2 regions of the Aromatoleum bremense genome follow, and region 2 is predicted to be linked to the other one. Evidence: riboswitches for the same ligand, from Rfam matches in the RefSeq annotation. Region 2 holds a riboswitch; the other holds the start of a gene.

What was found. A riboswitch is a leader RNA that binds a small molecule or an ion and turns the genes downstream of it on or off. The one in region 2 is predicted to bind S-adenosylhomocysteine.
Region 1: another riboswitch for S-adenosylhomocysteine. It lies ahead of metH (methionine synthase); the one in region 2 lies ahead of ahcY (adenosylhomocysteinase).

Annotation. Positions count from the first base shown of each region.
Region 1 covers NZ_CP059467.1:2,040,050-2,047,430, forward strand. The annotation lists gene pbN1_RS09555 (DUF4399 domain-containing protein) at 1-401, opposite strand, end outside; gene pbN1_RS09560 (SPFH domain-containing protein) at 636-1,499, opposite strand; gene pbN1_RS09565 (NfeD family protein) at 1,513-1,956, opposite strand; S-adenosyl-L-homocysteine riboswitch at 2,101-2,182, shown strand; gene metH (methionine synthase) at 2,270-6,040, shown strand; gene pbN1_RS09575 (formate/nitrite transporter family protein) at 6,158-6,982, shown strand; gene pbN1_RS09580 (ferredoxin reductase family protein) at 7,111-7,381, opposite strand, start outside.
Region 2 covers NZ_CP059467.1:2,593,325-2,600,705, forward strand. The annotation lists gene pbN1_RS12250 (DUF2182 domain-containing protein) at 1-571, opposite strand, end outside; gene pbN1_RS12255 (DUF1326 domain-containing protein) at 651-1,253, opposite strand; gene metF (methylenetetrahydrofolate reductase [NAD(P)H]) at 1,423-2,256, opposite strand; gene ahcY (adenosylhomocysteinase) at 2,269-3,681, opposite strand; S-adenosyl-L-homocysteine riboswitch at 3,756-3,828, opposite strand; gene pbN1_RS12270 (cold-shock protein) at 4,146-4,352, shown strand; gene infA (translation initiation factor IF-1) at 4,501-4,761, shown strand; gene pbN1_RS12280 (4Fe-4S binding protein) at 4,837-6,222, opposite strand; gene pbN1_RS12285 (FTR1 family iron permease) at 6,225-7,037, opposite strand; gene pbN1_RS12290 (cupredoxin domain-containing protein) at 7,058-7,381, opposite strand, start outside.

The DNA of each region.
Region 1 (7,381 bases), 550 kb from region 2:
GGGCTATTCACCTGGACGCTGATCGTAGCGCTGAGGCCGGGGCCGTACGACTGGTGCAGGCCGTCGGCGAACTGGAGCGTGAGCGTGTGCTTTCCGGGGGCGAGCTTGAGCGTGGTTTCCGTCTGGCCCTTGCCGAAATGCAGGTGCGTCGCATCGGTCGGCACCGGTTTGCCGGCTTCGATCGGCTTGCCATCGACAATCAGGTGATGATGCCCGGAGCCCTCGGCGAGCTGGCCCGCGGGTTGCACGCGTATGCCCTCGACGCCCATCTTTACCGTGAATTCCTGGGGCACCGCCGCACTGTCGGCGGGCTCGATGAAATAGACGCGACCGGCCGCCGTCGCGAGCGGCGACAAGATCGCGGCAGCAGCAAGGACGGCAAGGGAAAGAATTTTTTTCATATCGGCTCTCCGTTGGTTCACCTGCAGGGGATTTCATCCTAGACCCGGGCAGTGCGGATTTCGCGGCCGATTCAGTACCGCTGCGGGTTAAAGTGCCAGCGCTCAGTGACGCGAAGTGGTGCGATGAACGCACCGCTTCTTGAACGCTACCGTGACCGGATCGCCGGTGTTGACCTGTTACGACCGGATGGTCATTACCGGTTGTCAGCTATGCCAGCAAAGGGACGGCTGCCACTACACCGCGAGCTTGCCGCGCGCGAGCAGGCCGCGCACAGTCTCCTGCAGGTCGGCCGGCAGCACGACGAGCTTGGCACTGTCGGCCGAACCCATGCGCTCGATCGCGGCGATGTATTTCTCGCCGAGTATGTACATCATCGGCCCGGGCTGGTCGCCGATCGCGGCGGCGACGCGGCGGATCGCTTCGGCGGAAGCTTCGGCGAGCATCACTTGGGCGTCGGCGTCGCGTTTCGCCGATTCGAGGCGCGCCTCGGCTTCGAGGATCGCGGCCTGCTTCGCGCCTTCGGCCTTGGTCACCGCGGCTTTCCTCTCGCGCTCGGCGGCGGCCTGCAGTTCCATCGCGCGCTGCATCGATGCGGATGGCTTGATGTCCTGGATCTCGACCGACTTGACGGTGAGGCCCCAGTCGACGGCTTCGTCGGCGATGCTCTCGCGCAGCCGCGCCTTGATCTTGTCGCGCGACGACAGCGCGGCGTCGAGCTCCATTTCGCCGACGATCGAGCGCAGCGTCGTCATGATCAGGTTGCGGATCGCCTCGGCGAAGTCCGTGACGCCATACACCGCCTTGACCGGGTCGGTGACCTTGATGAACGCAATCGCGTTGGTGAGGATCACCGCGTTGTCGCGCGTGATGACCTCCTGCTCCTGCACGTCGAGGATGATGTCCTTGGTGACGAGCTTGTAGGCCACCTTGTCGAGGTAAGGAATGATGACGTTGAGGCCGGGTTTCAGCGTGCCGTGGTACTTGCCGAGGCGCTCGACGATCCATTCCTCGCCCTGCGGCAGGATGCGCACGCCTTTCGCGAGCGTGACGACGACGAAGATCAGGACTGCGACGACGACGATGAACCCTTCGCTCATGGAACCCCCTTGCTCAGGCTTTGACGACTTTCAGGAAACTGCCTTCGACCGCGACGACGCGCACGCGCTCGCCGGCGGGAATCTCGCTCTCGGCGAGGCATACCCATTCCTCGGCGCCCAGCACCGGGCGCTGGAAGCGCACCCGGCCGCGCTGGAACGGCGCAACCGCGCCGACGAGCAGGCCGACCTCGCCGATGACCTCGCCGGCGGAGGTGCCGATGCGGGTCTTGTGAAAGCCGGGCTTGAACACGCGGAACCACAGCGCGACCATCGCGAGCGAGAGCGCGGTCCACAGCGCGAGCTGGGTCGTAAGCGTGAGCGCCGGCGCGGCGAGCACGACGAGCGCCATCACGAGGGCGGCGACGCCGAACCAGATCACGAAGAAGGACGGGATCGCCAGTTCGGCGAGAATCAGCACGATGCCTGCGACCGCCCACTGCCACCATTCGATATTCATGGCGCCCTCCTTTGCGGCGATTGTAACGGGATGTGGCGGGCATGTGCGCCGGCGTGATCCGGATCGACGACGTGGCCACCGGTCAGGTGGCATCCGCTCATGAGCTGCCTTGGCACGCCGCGGCAAATTCCCTAAAATTACTCCCTTGCTGAGGAGCGCTGCGACCCGCGACGGGCTGTGACTGCCGGGGCCAGGCTCAGCAACCGAACAACGGCGCTCGCAAACCACCCACCGGGGTTTGCCGCGCCGTTTGCTTTTGCGCGCTTTTTGCGGCTTCTGCCCGGTGCCTGAACCGCACGAGCGAGGTAGAACCATGCAAGCCGACCGTACCGAAGAACTCCGCGATCTTCTTTCCCGCCGCATCCTGATCCTCGACGGGGCGATGGGCACGATGATCCAGCAGCACAAGCTCGGCGAACCGGATTATCGCGGCGAAAGGTTCCGCGACCACCCGAAGGACCTGAAGGGCAACAACGACCTGCTGGTGCTGACGCGCCCGGACGTCGTTGCCGGCATCCATCGCGCCTATCTCGACGCCGGCGCGGACATCATCGAAACGAACACCTTCAACGGCACCCGCGTGTCGCAGGCCGAATACGGTCTTGGCGATTGCGCGTACGAGATCAACGTCGCCGGCGCGCGGTTGGTGCGCGAGCTGTGCGACAAGTACACGGCGCAGAACCCCGAAAAGCCGCGCTTCTGCGCCGGCGTGCTCGGGCCGACGTCGCGCACGCTGTCGATCTCGCCCGACGTCAATGATCCGGGCTTTCGCAACGTCACGTTCGAAGCGCTCGTCGACGACTATTACGACTCGGCGCGCGGTCTGCTCGAAGGCGGTGCGGACCTGCTGCTGATCGAGACGATCTTCGACACCCTGAACGCAAAGGCGGCGATCTTCGCCGTCGAGAAGCTGTTCGCGGAACTCGTCTGCGAAGGGGGCAACCGCGTGCCGGTGATGATCTCCGGCACGATCACCGACGCGTCGGGGCGCACGCTGTCGGGCCAGACCGCGGAAGCGTTCTGGAACTCGCTCGCGCACGCGCGGCCGATCTCGTTCGGCCTGAACTGCGCGCTCGGCGCGAAGGAACTGCGCCAGTACGTCGAGGAACTGTCGAACCTCTGCGACACGCACGTCTCGGCGCACCCGAACGCCGGCCTGCCGAATCCGCTGTCGCCGACCGGCTACGACGAGACGCCGGAACATCTCGCGCGCGACATCCGCGAATGGGCCCAATCGGGGCTCGTCAACATCGTCGGCGGCTGCTGCGGCACGACGCCGGCGCACATCAAGGCGATCGCCGACATCGTTTCCGGTCTCGCGCCGCGCGCGGTGCCGGTGCTCGAGAAGAAGCTGCGCCTGTCCGGCCTCGAGCCCTTCAACGTCGGCGCCGACAGCCTGTTCGTGAACGTCGGCGAGCGCACCAACGTCACCGGTTCGAAAGCCTTCGCGCGGATGATCCTCGAAGGCCGCTTCGACGACGCGCTCGCGGTCGCACGCCAGCAGGTCGACAACGGCGCGCAGGTCATCGACATCAACATGGACGAGGCGATGCTCGACTCGCTGGCGGCGATGGAGCGCTTCCTCAAGCTCATCGCGTCCGAGCCGGACATTTCGCGCGTGCCGATCATGCTCGACTCGTCGAAGTGGAGCGTCATCGAGGCGGGCCTGAAGTGCATCCAGGGCAAGGGCGTCGTCAATTCGATTTCGATGAAGGAGGGCGAAGCCGAGTTCCTGCGCCAGGCGCGGCTGTGCCGCCAGTACGGCGCCGCGGTCATCGTCATGGCCTTCGACGAGCGGGGCCAGGCCGACACGTTCGAGCGCAAGACGGGCATCTGCGCCCGCGCGTACGAACTGCTCACCGGCATCGGCTTTCCGCCCGAAGACATCATCTTCGATCCGAACATCTTCGCCATCGCGACCGGCATCGAGGAGCACGACAACTACGCCGTCGATTTCATCAACGCGGTCGCGTGGATCAAGGCGAACCTGCCTTTTGCCAAGACGTCCGGCGGCGTGTCGAACGTCAGTTTCAGCTTCCGCGGCAACGACGCGGTGCGCGAGGCGATCCACACGGTGTTCCTGTACCACGCGATCCGTGCCGGCCTGTCGATGGGCATCGTCAACGCCGGGCAGCTGGGCGTCTATGACGACCTGGATCCGGTGCTGCGCGACAAGGTCGAGGACGTCGTGCTGAACAGGCATGCGGGCGCCGGCGAGGCGCTCGTCGAGGCGGCGCAGAGCGTCAAGGAAGGCCGGGCGAAGAACGCCGGGCCGGACCTCGCGTGGCGCGCGCTGCCGGTCGAGGAGCGGCTGTCGCACGCGCTCGTCAAAGGCATCACCGACTTCGTCGTCGCCGACACCGAGGAAGTGCGCGCGAAGCTCGAAGCCGAAGGCCGCCCGCCGTTGTCGGTCATCGAAGGCCCGCTGATGGCCGGCATGAACGTCGTCGGCGACCTCTTCGGCGCCGGCAAGATGTTCCTGCCGCAGGTCGTGAAATCCGCGCGCGTGATGAAGCAGGCGGTCGCGCACCTGATCCCGTACATCGAAGCCGAGAAGCTCAGGACCGGCGCGACGTCGAAAGGCCGCATCGTTGTCGCGACCGTCAAGGGCGACGTGCACGACATCGGCAAGAACATCGTCGGCGTCGTGCTCGGTTGCAACGGCTACGAAATCATCGACCTCGGCGTGATGGTGCCGGCGGAGAAGATCCTGAACGCCGCGCGCGAGCACGGCGCCCAGGCGATCGGCCTGTCGGGGCTGATCACGCCGTCGCTCGAGGAGATGAGCCACGTCGCCGCCGAAATGCAGCGCCAGGGCTTCGCCGACGGCATGCCGTTGCCGCTCCTGATCGGGGGTGCTACGACGAGCCGCGCGCACACCGCGATCAAGATCGCGCCGCACTACAACGGCCCGGTCGTGTATGTGCCGGACGCGTCGCGCGCGGTCGGCGTCGTCACCGCGCTGCTGTCCGAAGGTGGCGCCGCGGACTTCAAGACGCAGCTCGCCGCCGACTACGACAAGATCCGCGCGCAGCACGCGAACAAGAAGGGTGTGCAGCTTGTGAGCCTGGAAGCGGCGCGCGCGAACGCGTTTCGCACCGACTGGGCAGCCGTTCCGGCCGCGGCGGGCGACGAGCCCGGCGAAGTCCGCGAAGCGAAGGCGGGTGCGGGCTATCTGCCGCCGAAGCCGAACACGTTCGGCGTGCACGCACTCGACGTGCCGCTCGCCGAGCTTGTCCCGTTCATCGACTGGGGGCCGTTCTTCCAGACCTGGGACCTCGCCGGCAGCTACCCGAAGATCCTCGACGACGAGCTCGTCGGCGAGACCGCGCGCAGCGTGTTTGCCGATGGCCGGGCGCTGCTCGAGCGCGTCATCGCCGAAAGCTGGTTGCAGGTGCGCGCCGTGTTCGGCCTGTTCCCGGCGAACAGCCTCGGCGACGACATCGCGTTCTACGGTGACGAGACGCGCTCGGCGGCGCTGATGATGTGGCACGGCCTGCGCCAGCAGCACGAACGCCCGGCGGACAAGCCGCATTACTGCCTCGCGGATTTTGTCGCGCCGAAGGATTCGGGCGTTGCCGATTACGCCGGCGCGTTCGCGGTCACCGCCGGCATCGGCATCGAGAAGAGGCTCGCCGACTTCCACGCCGTGCACGACGACTATCACGCGATCATGCTCAAAAGCCTCGCCGACCGGCTCGCCGAAGCCTGCGCCGAGTGGCTGCATGCGCGCGTGCGCAGGGAGTTCTGGGGCTATGCCGCCGACGAGGCGCTCGACAACGACGCGCTGATCCGCGAGCAATATCGCGGCATCCGCCCGGCGCCGGGCTACCCGGCGTGCCCGGACCACACCGTCAAGGCCGCACTGTTCGAGCTGCTCGATGCGCCGAGGAACGCCGGCATGGCGCTGACCGAATCCTTCGCGATGAGTCCGGCGGCCTCCGTCAGCGGCTTCTATTTCGCGCACCCGGACGCCCGTTATTTCGCGATCCCGAAGATCGGTCGCGACCAGCTCGAGGACTGGGCGCAGCGCACCGGCATGACGGTCGACGCCGCCGCGCGCTGGCTCGCGCCGCTGCTGTGAGTCCCGTGTCACAGCCGGCTGCGGCGAGAACGAACGCGTCCGGGATGTTTTAGCGAACCCCGCATCCGGCCGGCATCGCCCGCATCGCATGTTTTCACCTCGACAGGTGCATTACAGATGACGAAAGAACATTTGCTGTTCGGCGACGCCTACCAACCGCGCGAGATCGCGCGACGGGTCGAGGCGCTCGGGGTCGTGAAGGCCCGCGCGGACGCGCTGACAATTCTCGTGCTCGCGGTGCTCGCCGGCGCGTTCATTTCGCTCGGCGCGCTCTTCTTCACGATCGTCGTGACCGGCAGCAACCTCGGCTTCGGTGTCACGCGCTTGCTCGGCGGTCTGAGTTTCTGCCTCGGTCTGGTCCTCGTCGTGATCGGCGGCGCGGAACTCTTCACCGGCAACAACCTCCTCGCGATGGCGTGGGCGAGCGGCATGATCAGCGCGCGCGACGTGTTGAGGAACTGGTGCCTCGCTTATCTCGGTAACGTCGTCGGCTGTCTCGGTACGGTGCTGCTCGTCGTCTGGGCCGACAGCGCTGCGCTCGGCGGCGGCACGGTCGGCGAGACCGCGCTGCAGATCGCCCGAACGAAGGCGGACCTGCCGCTGCGCGAGGCGTTCGTGCGCGGCATCCTGTGCAACACACTGGTGTGCCTTGCGGTCTGGCTCGCGATGGGCGGTCACAGCGTGACCGACAAGTTCCTCGCGATCCTGCTGCCGATCAGCGCCTTCGTCGCGATCGGCTTCGAACATTCGATCGCCAACTGGTTTTTCCTGCCGTTCGGCCTCGCGCTGGACGGGCAGGGTAGCGTGTCGATGCCGGGCGCCGCCCGCAACCTGGCGGCGGTCACCGCCGGCAACATCCTCGGCGGCACGCTGCTCGTCGCCGGTGTGTACTGGCTCGCCTATCTGAGGAACGGCTCGCCGCGGGATGGCCCGTCGTCGTAGCCCGCGTAGTGCGGAAAAGCGCAGCGCGCTCCCGCTTGAGCGGCTCGCATTGCGGCCGGGCGGCATCGCGCCTCGCTGGGGCCAAGGCGCGAAGCATTCCGCAGTCAGTGAGCCGCTTCGCGCGCGCTTCAACGCATGTCGAATGCTTCCTGATGGAAGCGCAAGCGCCCGCGCCACGCCCGCGCGAGACCGCTCCGAAGCTGCTCGGCAAACGCCCGCGGGCCGCAGAACCACACTTCGGCGCGCTGTCGGCAATCATGCAAGGTCGCCAGCCTTTCCGCAGTCAGCGCGCCATGCCGAGCGGTATCGTGAACATGCAGTGTGACCGATGGCAGGTCTTGGCACAGCGTTTCCAGTCGCCCGACGAAAGGATCGTCCGCGCCGGCGCGGGTGCAGTAG
Region 2 (7,381 bases):
GGTGCGCTCCGATCGCCAGCGACTGCACGACCGGGTTGCCGCCGCGCCAATGCTGGATCACGAACCCGACGGGCGCACGACAGCGTTCGAGGCAGCGGTATTTCAGCGTCGAGAACTGGAAGGCGCCGGCGACGGCGAGCGGTCCGGCGCCGAACACCCAAGGGTTCGCCTGCAGCCACGCGACGCGCTCGAGCAGCGCGTGCAGCCTGAGGTCGAACAGGTGCGCTGCGAGGCCGAAAGCGAGCCATACGGCGAGATAGCCGGCGACGACGAGGGCGACGAGCTGCCCCGCGTCGGTGCGCCGGGCGGTCATGCGGCGGAACGCGTCGAGCAGCGGCAGCGTCGTCGGGAGCATCATCGCCGTCGTCATCAGCAGCCAGCCGGTGACATATACCGACGACTGCAGCAGCACGGACGACCACGCCGCGTCGTGCACGAGACCGCCGAGTTCGGCGTGGTTCAGGTAGCGCCCATAAGGCGAGCGCTCCCACAGCCACAACGCGAGCCATGCCAGGATGATCAGCACGGCGAACGCGGCATTGAACGCGCCGCGGCGGGAGATCGGTTCCATCAGCGATGCTCCGCGGATCGGCCCCGTGCCGTCCGCCGGAGGTTGATTCGCATCGGGGACAGGCGGCACGCCGGCGGACTCAGCCTGCGAAGCGGAAGCTGCCCTGCGCCGAGTTGTGTCCCTGAAGATCGACGTTGATGCCGAGCGCATCAGCTTTGGCCCAGTACTTCGGCGCCCGCCCGACGTAGGTCGGCGAGCCGGGGATCGTTGAGAAGATCGTGTCGCTCAGCACCGTCGGCCGGTTGTCTGCGCCGCGCGCGACCTCGAGATCCGCTTCGACCTTGTCGCCGATGCGCAGCCGCCCCGAGCCTTCCGTGACGTCGAACTGGATTTTGACGCGTTCGACGGCGACGACCTCGCCGACCAGTTGCGCGAGGTCGGCAATCGGCCCGCCGAGCTTGCCGGTGAACACCGACAGCAAGGCCTCCTCCTGTGCCGGGCTCGCGTTTTCGTCGACGAACGCGAGGGCGCGCCAGTTGCCCTTCAGCACATTGCCGGGGATGTGCGCGAGCATGCCGAAAGTGAGACCGGAAACGTCGGTACCCGCGACGTCGCCCTTGTCGATATGCCAGGCTAGGGTGCCGTCGCAGGTTCCGCCATCCGGGTCGTCGCCGATCCAGCACGGGCAGACGGCCTTGCAGGTGCACACTTCGAGCATCCGCCCTTCGATCTGATATGCCATGACGATTCTCCTTGCTCGTGCATGCATCGCGATGTGGGCATGTGCAACGCTCTCGTCGATCAGAATGAGGGTCGGCGGGGGCAGGGGCCGCGCCCGTTGGGGGGTAAGAAGCGCTCTCCTCTCACCCAATCCCGTTATAGCCGCGGCCCTGACCCTGTCAATACGCGCTTCAGGCCAGCTTCAGCCGCTCGCAGATCGCCGTCGTCAGGCTCGCCTGGTTCATGCTGTAGAAGTGCAGGCCCGGCGCTCCGGCGGCGAGCAGGCGTTCGCACAGCTCGGTGACGACGTCGAGACCGAACGCGCGGATCGACTCCGCGTCGTCGCCGTAGGCTTCGAACTTCTTGCGCATCCAGCGCGGGATCTCGGCGCCGCACGCGTCGGAGAAGCGCGCGAGCTTCGAGAAGCTGCCGATCGGCATGATGCCGGGGACGATCGGGATGTCGAGGCCCATCGCGCGGACTTCACTGACGAAGTGGAGGTATGCGTCGAAGTTGTAGAAGTACTGCGTGATCGCCGAATCGGCGCCGGCCTCGGCCTTGCGCTTGAACGCGAGCAGGTCGTCGCGCGGACTTTTGGCCTGCGGGTGCCATTCGGGATAGGCCGCGACCTCGATGCGGAAGCGGTCGCCGGTCTCCGTGCGGATGAATTCCACCAGCTCGCTGGCGTAGCGGAACTCTCCCGCGTCGCCGACGCCAGACGGCAGGTCGCCGCGCAACGCGACGATGCGGCGGATGCCGGCGGCGGCGTAGTCGGCGAGGATCTCGCGGATGCCTTCGCGCGTCGAGCCGATGCACGACAGGTGCGGCGCGGCCTCGAAGCCGTCGGCGGCGATTTCCCTGACGGTCGCGAACGTGCGTTCGCGCGTCGAGCCGCCCGCGCCGTAGGTCACCGAAAAGAACGCCGGCTTGAGGCGCGCGAGTTTCGCGCGCGTCGCGGCGAGCTTGTCGACGCCGTCGGGCGTCTGCGGCGGGAAGAATTCGATCGAAAGTTCGGGTCTGTGCATGATGCGCCCCGATCAGTAGCGGTAGTGGGCCGACTTGTACGGCCCTTCGACCGGCACGCCGATGTAGGCCGCCTGGTCCGGGCGCAGCTCGGTGAGCTGCGCGTTGAGCTTCTGCAGCTGCAGCCGCGCGACTTTCTCGTCGAGGTGCTTCGGCAGCGTATAGACGCCCACCGGGTAGTCCGCGGTGCGCGTGAAGAGCTCGATCTGCGCGATCGTCTGGTTCGCGAACGAGGAGGACATCACGTAGCTCGGGTGGCCGGTCGCGCAGCCGAGGTTAACGAGGCGGCCCTTCGCGAGCAGGATGATCCGTTTTCCGTCCGGGAAGATGACGTGATCGACCTGCGGCTTGATCTCTTCCCACTCGTAACCTTCGATCGACGCGACGTCGATCTCGTTGTCGAAGTGGCCGATGTTGCAGACGATCGCCTGGTCCTTCATCCTCGCCATGTGGTCGTGCGTGATCACGTGGTAGTTGCCGGTGCAGGTGACGAAGATGTCGGCATGTTCGGCGGCGTAGTCCATCGTCACGACGCGGTAGCCTTCCATCGCCGCCTGCAGCGCGCAGATCGGGTCGATCTCGGTGACCCACACTTGGGCCGACAGCGCGCGCAGCGCCTGCGCCGAGCCCTTGCCGACGTCGCCGTAGCCGCACACCACCGCGACTTTGCCGGCGACCATCACGTCGGTCGCGCGCTTGATGCCGTCGACGAGCGACTCGCGGCAGCCGTACAGGTTGTCGAACTTCGACTTCGTCACCGAATCGTTGACGTTGATCGCCGGGAACCGCAGCTCGCCGCGCTCGTGCATCTGGTACAGGCGATGCACGCCGGTCGTCGTCTCCTCGGTGACGCCCCGGATCGCGGCAAGCCGCACCGAGTACCACGTCGGATCGCTCGCGAGCTTCGCGCGGATCGCGGCGAACAGCACGCGCTCCTCTTCCGAACCGGGCTTCGCGAGCACCGAAGCGTCCTTCTCGGCGCGGGCGCCCAAGTGCAGCAGCAGCGTCGCGTCACCGCCGTCGTCGAGGATCATGTTCGAGTAGCCGCCGTCCCGCCACTCGAAGATCCGGTGCGTGTAATCCCAGTAGTCGGCGAGCGACTCGCCCTTGACCGCGAACACCGGCACACCGGACGCGGCGATCGCGGCCGCGGCGTGGTCCTGCGTCGAGAAGATGTTGCACGACGCCCAGCGCACTTCGGCGCCGAGCGCAGTCAGCGTCTCGATCAGCACCGCGGTCTGGATCGTCATGTGCAGCGACCCGGTGATGCGTGCACCCTTGAGCGGCTGCACGACAGCGAACTCCTCGCGGATCGCCATCAGGCCGGGCATCTCGGTCTCGGCGATGCGGATTTCCTTGCGGCCCCAGCCGGCGAGCGCGAGGTCGGCGACGACGTAATCAGTGAAGTTTTCAGCCACAGAGTTCATGTGAGTTCCTTGAACGTGTGGCCGGGAAGGGGTGCTGCGGTGAGCTCACCTTGTCACCCCGTGCCCGGCACGGGTTAAGGTGAGCGCAGTTGCGGAAAATGAGCCGAGCCTGGGACGAAAGAAAGTCTCGCAGCGCTCCTCGGCAGGGCGGGATTATAACTGTCCGCGACGGCGCGTGGAGCACCGCTTCGATTTGCAGCCGCCGCTCTTTGGGCGGACCCGGAGCAGCGAGAACCGGAGATGCGACAGGCGTCCATCCGAAAGTGCGCAGATGTAAGAATGTACGTTCCGTTTGCAAAACCCGACGATCCAGTCCACAGTGCACCGCAGCGATCTTCAAGTAGCACCGTTGTTGTCCGGTTCAGTATCTGCTTTTCTGCGGTATCTCTCCCTCATCACCCTGCCGTCTTGAGCTTCGCCCTCACCCCAGGGCACGTCCCTTCATTTTTCAGGATATTCAAGACATGGCAACAGGTACCGTAAAGTGGTTTAACGACTCCAAAGGCTTCGGTTTCATCACCCCGGAAAGCGGTGGCGACGATCTTTTCGCGCACTTCTCCGCGATTCAGGGACAGGGTTTCAAGACCCTGGCGGAAGGCCAGCGCGTCAGCTTCGACGTCACCTCCGGCCCGAAAGGCCAGCAGGCGTCGAACATCCGTCCGGCTGACTGAGCATTCCCGGCGCGGCATGGCAGCAATGCCATGCCCTCGGCCCCGCGGGGCCGGGACCCCGGCATTCCTTCAAGAACGCCTCCCCGAGGGAAAAATCACGGCGCATGCCGGACTTTTCCCTTTCTGCTTTCCTTCTGGAGACATCGTCATCGCCAAGGAAGAACTGATCGAAATGAGCGGGATGGTAGTTGAAGTCCTGCCCGACTCCCGTTTCCGCGTCACCCTCGACAACGGCCACAACCTCGTCGCCTATTCCGCGGGCAAGATGCGCAAGCACCATATCCGCATTCTGTGCGGCGACAAGGTTTCCCTCGAACTCTCCCCCTACGATCTGAGCAAGGGGCGCATCACTTTCCGCCACATCGAAGGCCGCGGGCCTCTCGGTCCACAGCAGCGGCGCAGACGCTGATCGCGTCCGGCATTCAGGGCCTGGCCGCCTGAATGCGTCGGGGCGAGGGACTGCCGTCATCCCCCACTCCACGTCTTACCAGATAAAGAACATCGTCACCCACGGCGCGACCGCGCCTGCGGCTGCAGCGCAAAAAGCGAGCAGCGCAGCGACCCGGCGTGCGCCGGACGATGCCGCTCGCCGCACGTGCAGCGCACCGAGCACGAGGCTCGCGCCGGCCGCAGCGGCGAGCAGCAGTCCGCGCACCAGCGGCAGGCTCGCGAGCACGACTCCTTCGGCCGACAGCAGTGTGACGGTCAGCGCCGACAGGCCGAGGAACACGCCGACGCCGCCGAGCGGAATCAGCGCGTAGGCGAGCCGCCGATGCGCCGCCGCCTCGCCGATGAGCCACCCGGCGGCACGCAGCCATAGCGTGATCCAGCCGCCGATGACGAGCGCCGTCGTGCCGATGTAGCCGAGAATCATCAGGCCGTCGAGCCACGTGAACACGTCGTTTGCTTCGGGGTAATGCGTCAGCAGCCACCACGGGATGTCGCTGTCGAGCAGCGCGAAGGCGTCGCGCTCGACGAGCCATTCGGCGGCGGCGAGCTTGGCCTGCACGAACCACGGCGACGCCGACCACTGGAATGCGCCGATCGCGGTGCCGATGACGCCGAACACCAGCAAGCGCGCTTCCCAGACGTCGGTTTCCTCGCTGCGCAGGCTCGCGACTTCGGCGCCGGGCAGGCGGCCGACCAACTGCACCGCGTCGCGATGACCGCTGCAGCGCCCGCACATGTGGCACGCGGCGGCGCTTTCCATACGGCGGATGTCGACCAGCGGCGCGCAATTGACCGGGATCACCCGCTTTGCCGGATGCGCCTGCCACGCTTCGCGGTCGGTGCGGAAATGCACCGGCGCGAGCCGCGCGAGCAGGCCGAACACGCCGCCGACCGGGCACAGGTGGCGGCACCACACGCGCTTGCCGCGGCCATACACGAGGCCGACCGCAGCGGCTGCGACGGTCGAGCCGCCGAGCACGAGCAGCACGGCTTTGGGGTATTCATACACGCTGACGAGCTGTCCATACACCGTCGTCGCGAGGAACGCGACGAACGGCCAGCCGCCCCACTTGATCCAGTGCGGCACGGGACGGCCGAGGCCGACGCGCGACACCTGCTCGGCGACGAAGCCTTCCGGGCACAGCACGCCGCACCACACGCGCCCCATCAGCATCATCGACACCAGCACGAATGGCCACCAGATGCCCCAGAACACGAACTGCGCGAACAGCGTGAGGTTGTCCCACAGGTGCGCGCCGGACTCTGGCAACGGCAGGAAAGCCGGCGTGACGACGAGGAAAACGTAGGCGACGAGCACTGCCCACTGGACCCCGACGATCCAGCTGCGGTGACGGCGCATCAGGTCGCCGAGGCGGGCGAGCCGCGGCGGGCGCATTGCGGGCAGCCTGCAGCTCGTCATGGTCAGGTTCTCCGCGGCGGGCGGCCGAACCATGCGAACAGCGCCCAGTAGCCGAACCACGCGATCAGCACGGTCAGCGACGGTTGCGCGCGGTAGCCGGCGAATGCCGCGGCGATGCCGCCGGCGGTGCTGCCGTCGGCGAGCAGCGCGGAGCTGTCCCACACCGGCTCGAGCAGCGGCGGCAGCCATTCCATGTTGATCAGCCGTTCGACACCCGAGACAAGCAGCGCAGCGGCAAGCAGGCACAGCACGATCTCGGTCGCGCGGAAGAACACCCGGCTCGGCAGCCAGTGCGAGCCGCGCTGGATCAGCCACGCCGTCGCCAGCGCCAGCACGAAGCCGAGGCCGGCGCCGGCGAGCATGCGGTTCAGCGCCTCGCCGGACTGCTCGACGCCGAGGCCGTACAGGAACAGCACGGTTTCGGCCCCTTCGCGGCCGACCGCGATCGCCGCGAGCAGCGCGACCGACACCCCGCCCGCGGCGTCGGCGGCTTTCGTCAGTCCCGCTTCGAGCTCGCGCTTCAGGTGCCGGCCGTGCGCGCGCATCCACAACACCATGTGCGTGATCAGGCCGGCGGCGACGATGACGATGGCGGCCTGGAACGCCTCCAGCGCGTCGCCGGCGAGCTGGCTCTGCAGCCCGAGCATCGCCAGCGCGAGCACGCCGGCGAGCAGCAGCCCGCCGGCCACGCCCGCCCACAGGTGATGGACGCCGATGCGGCCGTCGCCGCGGGCGTGAATCCACGCGTAGAGGATGCTGATCACCAGGATCGCTTCGACGCTCTCGCGCCACACGATGAAGAGTGAATTACCCATGATGTTTCCTGAGCGTCCGGTTACTGGGCGACAAACCGGCCTTTTGCCGTGTCGGGGTGGAACTCGCCGAAGAACGGGTAGGTGCCGGGCTTCAGCGGCGGAAAGATGGTGCTGCGCGTCACGCCCGGCGCGACGACGAGTTCCTTGAACGGGCTCGTCGTCTCGAACTCCTCGGGGCCGGCGTTGCGGTTCGTGAGCTGCAAGCGAAAGCGGGTGTTGGCCGGCACCGTTATCGTGTCGGGCGTGAAGCGGCCGTTTTCGGCCACGACTTCGAACGTCGGCAATTCGGCTTGCACGGCGCTCGACGCCGTCAGGGCCAGGATGCCCAGTACACGGGCGAGCAG